One region of the Rhodococcus sp. Z13_19A genome, then DNA from elsewhere that is predicted to be linked to it. Evidence: predicted binding sites of a transcription regulator. Region 1 holds the regulator's gene; the other holds the start of a gene.
The links. Region 1 encodes LexA, which represses DNA repair genes until DNA is damaged. Its sites were predicted from a motif close to CGAACANNTGTTCG; they were not measured.

Region 2: the regulator LexA is predicted to act here: its motif matches at 2,106-2,119, upstream of AC3YNX_RS07875 (HNH endonuclease signature motif containing protein).

What each region holds. Positions count from the first base shown of each region.
Region 1 is NZ_JBYUNN010000002.1:682,032-685,291, reverse strand. It holds gene nrdR (transcriptional regulator NrdR) at 1-169, opposite strand, end outside; gene AC3YNX_RS09945 (LysM peptidoglycan-binding domain-containing protein) at 481-1,092, opposite strand; gene lexA (transcriptional repressor LexA) at 1,343-2,086, shown strand; gene hflX (GTPase HflX) at 2,083-3,260, opposite strand, start outside.
Region 2 is NZ_JBYUNN010000002.1:252,349-255,608, forward strand. It holds gene AC3YNX_RS07870 (DUF3558 family protein) at 272-829, shown strand; gene AC3YNX_RS07875 (HNH endonuclease signature motif containing protein) at 857-2,101, opposite strand; gene AC3YNX_RS07880 (hypothetical protein) at 2,508-3,260, shown strand, end outside.

The DNA of each region.
Region 1 (3,260 bases):
GCTCGGTGACGCCGCTGCGCTTGACCACCGACAGCACCGCGTTCTCCACCGTGGTGAAGCGCCGCCCGCACTCCGGGCACGCGCGACGGCGGCGGATGGCCTGGCCGTCCTCGACCTCGCGCGAGTCGACCACGCGAGAGTCGGAGTGACGACAGAACGGACAGTGCACGACATCCCCTTCTCGGACGACAAGCCCCGCTGCCCGCAGGCCGTCGGAGCACGCCAAGCTAGGGCGTGGGTGTGGACGGATCCGTGGACAACCTGTGGATCCCCCTACACAGTGGGACCCCAACCTGTGGACTAACCACATCTATGTAACTACTAGATGTTGTGGTCATGACCGTAATCCCCACTAGGCCCCGATGCAAGCCATCGGCAACGGATTTTGCGTCTCCCCAGCCCGGTCGGCGTGTCCGCCTCGCGGAGACGGTGTGCCACCAGCAGTCCGGCGGGGTCGACGGCGCCAGCACGTGTCCAGCGTCATCCGCCGACGGGCACGACCAGCGACTGGCCGGGGCGCACGGCGACCGTGTCCAGGGCGTTGAGATCGACGATGCGCTGCACCATGGCCGCCGCGGGCACCCCCGGGGCCGAGCGCACCGCCACCGCGGACAGGCTCTCCCCGGCGCGCACCTGGGTGACGGCCGTCTGCGTGGGCATGGGGGCGTCGCCGCCTCCCCCCAGAGTCACCACGGCGAGCACGCCGAGCGCGAGCGCGCCGGCGAGCACGGCGCCGGTGACCACCAGGCGCAGGCGCACCTGAGCCGGGGACGGTCGAGTGACCCGTGGCGTGCAGGCCGTCCGGCGGAGCGGGGCGGTGCCGTACTCGACCAGGCGCCCAGCCGGGCGGCGGCGGGCGACCTCGCGGGGACGGCGGGTGCGCCGGGGCGCCTCCACGGTGCGCGCCGCCCCAGCGTCCCCGGCCCGCAGGGAGCCCAGCGAGCGCAGCTCACGCTCGAGCTCGAACAGGTCGGCGCGGCGTCGCGGGTCAACCAGCAGGGAGTCAGTGAGACGTGGCCCAGCGAGACGTGAGTGTGCGTTGCGAACGCCCGCGCGGTGCAGGGTGGAGCGGCGATCAGCCAGATCGAGCATGTCAACCTCCCGTGTCGAACAGGCGTTCGATTCGAACGTCTGGTCGATGTCTACCAGGGGCGACCGACAAAATCGAGAGCTGTCGGCGTGTTGATCGAACAGGTGTTTGAATGTGACCTGCTGCAGGACTAAGTTCGAATCACCAGAACACCACCGCACTTTGGCGAAGTTCCGCAGGTGGACGCACACCCGCGCGGCCTCGTCGCAGAGCACCGGACCACTCGCGGTTCCCCACAGGAGGCATCACACGATGAGCAGCCACACTCCCGGCGCCCCGACCACGGCGGGTGCCGCTCCGGGTGCCACCGCCGAGGAGACCGCCGACCTGTCGGCCGCCGCCGCCGGCCTCACGCCGCGCCAGCGCAAGGTGCTCGAGGTGATCCGGGACTCGGTCGAGGTGCGGGGCTACCCGCCCAGCGTCCGCGAGATCGGCGAGGCCGTCGGCCTCACCTCCACCTCATCGGTGTCCCACCAGCTCAAGGCGTTGGAGCGCAAGGGGTTTCTCCGACGCGACCCCAACCGCCCCCGGGCGGTGGACGTGCGGATGCCCGAGGACCTGGCCAACCAGGCCGCTGCGGCCACCACCGGTGAGGGCGGCAGCGTTCTGCAGCAGATGCCCACCCCCACCTTCGTGCCGGTGCTGGGCCGCATCGCCGCCGGTGGCCCCATCCTGGCCGAGCAGGCGGTGGAGGAGGTCTTCCCCCTCCCCCGCGAGCTGGTGGGCGACGGCACCCTGTTCATGCTCCGCGTGGTCGGCGAGTCGATGATCGACGCGGCGATCTGCGACGGCGACTGGGTGGTGGTGCGCCAGCAGAACGTCGCCGAGAACGGTGACGTCGTGGCCGCCATGATCGACGGCGAGGCCACCGTCAAGACGTTCAAGCGCCGAGACGGCGAGGTGTGGCTGATGCCGCACAACGCCGCCTTCGAGCCCATCCCCGGTAACGAGGCCACCGTGCTCGGCAAGGTGGTCTCGGTGATGCGCAAGCTCTAGGCAGGCACCTGCGGGCTGGCGAACTCCACCAGCGCCGCTCCGAGGTCGGCACGCACCCGCGCCCGCAGGTGCGTGCCCTCGGGCTGGTGGGTCTCCTCGAGCACCTCCCCCTCCGAGTGCACCCGCGCGACCAGCTCACCGCGGGTGAAGGGCACGAGCACGTCCACCTCCACCTCCGGGTGCGGCATCAGCTCGACCAGCCGCTGCCGCAGCTCGTCCATGCCCTCCCCGGTGTGGGCGGAGACGAAGACCGCGTCCGGCATCAGGTTGCGCAGCTGCGCCAGCACCACCGGGTCGGCCACGTCCACCTTGTTCACCACGATCAGCTCCGGCGGCAGCCCGGTCTTGCGCTCGTCGGCCACCTCCACCAGCACCTGGCGCACCGCGGCCACCTGCTGGGTGGGCTGCGGGTCCGACCCGTCCACCACGTGCAGCAGCAGGTCGGCGTCGGCGACCTCCTCCAGGGTGGAGCGGAACGCCTCGATCAGCTGGGTGGGCAGGTGCCGCACGAACCCCACCGTGTCGGTGAGCACGTACTCGCGACCGTCGGCCAGCTCGGACCGGCGCGTGGTCGGGTCGAGGGTGGCGAACAGCGCGTTCTGCACCAGCACCCCGGCACCGGTGAGGGCGTTGAGCAGGCTGGACTTGCCGGCGTTGGTGTAGCCGGCGATGGCCACGCTGGGCACCTCGTTGCGGCGGCGACTGTCGCGCTTGGTGTCGCGCGCCTGCTTCATGCCCTTGATCTCCCGACGCAGCTTGGCCATCCGCTCGCGGATGCGTCGCCGGTCAGTCTCGATCTTGGTCTCACCAGGTCCACGCAGACCCACCCCGCCGGCACTGCCGCCGGCACCGCCGGCCTGCCGGGACATCGACTCACCCCAGCCGCGCAGGCGGGGAAGCATGTACTGCATCTGGGCCAGCGCCACCTGCGCCTTGCCCTCGCGGGACGTGGCGTGCTGGGCGAAGATGTCCAGGATCAGCGCGGTGCGGTCCACCACCTTGACCTTGACCACCTTCTCCAGCGCGTTCAGCTGCGCCGGGGTCAGCTCACCGTCGCAGATCACGGTGTCCGCGCCGGTGGCCACCACGATGTCGCGCAGCTCGGCAGCCTTGCCGGAGCCGATGTAGGTGGCCGGGTCGGGCTTGTCGCGCCGCTGGACCAGGCCCTCGAGCA
Region 2 (3,260 bases), 430 kb from region 1:
GGCACTTAGCAAATGCCCATCGTTTGGGCTCAGTAGAGGGATTCGGCAGTCCTAACGCTGGAGTTGCCCTAGCTCGCAAGTTCGGGGCAAAAGGTGCCGAGGCAATGTCAGTGCTTGAGGTGCACTTAGGCGTGCTGGCCGATATGCGCGATGCGTATCGCGCTGCGGGCAGCGCGTACGCAGCAACTGAGGCTGCTAGCAAGATGAACTTCGGTGCGCCCGAGTGAAGCGCGGCCTTCACCAAGCCGCTGTGGCCTTAGCGTGCTGCGTCATGGCAGTTGGCGCGGCGGCTTGCGGGCCCGGTTCCGTACCCCCGCAGAGCCCCGCCGGCGAGAGAGGCACGGTTGCGGATGGGCCACCGAGCGCCAGCGCGACAGCCCAGCCAAGAGCGGCTGACATTGACACGTGTGAGGACTTGCCTCCAGCAGATGTCGCTGCGTTGGGCCTTGGCCCTGCGACCAAGGCGCGCGCTGACCTTGCTGGAGAAGTCCAACAGTTTGGCTGCCGTTGGACCAGTGACCACGTCATCGCCGATGTGCTGACCACAACGGCCTCAGTTGCGATGTACGACAGCAGGACGGACCTCGACGTTGTCGGGCATCCGGTAATCGCTCAACTGCCCTCGATTGCCGATCGGGTTCCCACGGACCGCCGAGGGTGCATTGTGGTCTCGGATCTGAATGGCGGTGCGGGCCTCATGGTGCTGGTACGCATCCAGTTCGAGCACGAGGCGGCCGTGGGTGTGGATTCGTGCACTCTGGCGACGCGATTATGGAAAGGGCTGCGCCGATTCTGCTCGCACCACGCTGACGATCCCCGAGTCGTGTGAAGCGCGCCCGAGTAGCGGTACCGACTCTTAGCCCAAGCATGGAGCTTGAGGCTGATGTCGTCGTTCGTGTGATGGTCGTGGGGTGCCGCCGGGGTCGATCCATTTCGGTGGGGTGAACCAGGGTTGGTGGTTGTCACCGATGGCTACGGACCAGCCGTGGTGGTGGACGACGCGGTGGTGGTGGCCGCAGAGCAGCACAAGATTTCCCAACGCTGTGTCGCCGTTGTCAGCCCAGTGCACGATGTGGTGGGCGTGGCACCAGCCTGGGGGTCGGCCGCAGCCGGGGAACGCGCAGCCGCGATCCCGGGCGATTAGTGCTCGCCGCAGCCCACCGGACACCACGTAGGTGCTGCGTCCGACGTCGAGCGGTACGCCGTTCTCGTCCAGGGTCATGGGGGTGATCTCGGCGTCACAGGCCAACCGTCGGGCGGCGGCGATGGACAAGGGGCCGAGGAAGGTGAGCTCTGCGGCCGGGCCATGGCCGGCGGCGAGGGCGTCGGCGCGCACGTGCAGGGTGAGGTGCGGGCGGGCGTAGCCCTCGCCGGGCACGCAGGCGTGGTCAGCGGCGCGGCCGAGCAGGTCCACCAGCGCGTCCCCGAGGCGTTTGCCCGGCGAGCGGGTGTCTCGCTCTCCGTCGTCTTCCGGTTGTGGCTTGGCTAGCGGTGAGAGCACTGAGCGGGCGAGCTCGGCGGCTTCGGTGTCCAGCCAGCCGGTGATCTTGTGCAGGCCGTCGCCGCAATCACTGATGCGCAGCTCCCGGCGGGCTACAGCTTGTTCCTCGGTGAGCTCAGCATCGTCGGGGCAGATACGGGCGAGCAGCTCGCGACCGCGGCGGCCCAATGCCTGGGGGTCCTCCAGGCGGGCGGCGTCCAGCAGGTAGGTGCGGCAGGCGTCGACACCGTCACCGGGTAGGTCGTCGGGCAGCTGCTGCAGCACCCGAATGATCACCTCGGCGTGCTCGCTCAGCAGGGCGCCGGTGTCCAGCGCCGCGGCCACATCGGGCAGCCGATCCAGGGCCAGGCCCAGCCGCACCATTCTCGATGCCGCACCCGGGGACACATGGCTCACGTCGGTCAGCCACCGCGCGGTGTTCGCGGCACCCAGCTCGATTGCTGCTCCCCGCCGGTCAATCTCGGTGATGGTTCGTAGCTGCAGACCCTGAATGGCAGAGACCGTGGTTCCTAGCTCGCGGGCGAATGCGCGGAGCTCGTCCGTGCCCAGCCGCCACAGCTCGACCCCAGTGGGCTCGGCGAGTGCGGCGGCGATCTCCATGGATCGAACACTAGTTCGAACCACCGACAGTTTTGAGAAGTCAGGTGACCTTGCGCAGATCTGTGCACAAACCCGTATCTGCTGGTCAGGCTGTCCACAGGCTTTGCCAAAGCCAGCCGGCGACGGATCTCATCGAACTAGGGTTGCACCCGCTTGGAGCGCTTCGTACCCACAGTTGTCGGAACCGTGGGCGACGTCGGCGCGTCCTACGGCAGGCGACTATCAGGAGGTCCGGCGTGTACGACAGCAGTCGGCCGGACGGTGGTAGCTCTACTGCTCGAGAACACCTAGCACCGCAAGAATCTGGGGGGATTCGATGACCACACCGCCCGTGCCAGGGCTGCCCGCTTCATCCGGGGCAGGAGGGTCCGGCGAGATTCCGCTGCCGGGTATCTCGCTGACGCCCGTGACCCCAGTACCAGGCGGCCTCTCCCCGCTCGGGCTCGTCCAGGTGCTCACGCAGGCTGCGGGCCTGGGCGACGAGTACGGCTTCTACGCCACCCAGCACGGGGTGATCCAGGACCAGCAGGATGCGCTGGCGCACAAGGTCGGCGACGAGTTCGACCCGCTGGCGATCACCAACCCGGACAACTTCGACTCCTGGTCGCACCCGGACATGGCTACCGCGGCCGCGCAGCTGCAACCGGCCACCATGCACTCCACGGCCAACGCCTGGGGCGACATGGGCAAGGCGGTCAGTGCGGACATGGAGACGCTGGGGCAGTCCATCAGCTCCGCAATCAACGGCTCGTGGTCCGGGCCCGGCGCCGACCAGGCCACCGTGGCCTCCAGCGCCTACACCGCCCGGGGCGGGCAGCTCGGCGCAGCGATGATGCTGACCAGCACCAAGATCCATGAGGCCGCCGTCGCCGCCTCGGAGACCCAGGCGGCCATGCCCCCTCCGGTCGCCTACGACGAGCAGCGCACGGTGGCAGCGGCGAGCGTGAACCCGATGGCGGCCGTCGCCGACCTCGCCCAGCAGATGAAGGAGCAGGAGGACGCGCGGCAGCAAGCGGTGCAGGTGATGAACAGCCGGTACCTGCCCGTCTACCAGCAGTCCGACGCAGGCGTGCCCGTGCTGCCCCCGCCCACGTCTCCCACCGGGCCCGACGCGACCGGATCCCCCGGCGGCGGGGGCTCTGCGCTCTCGGCCATGCCG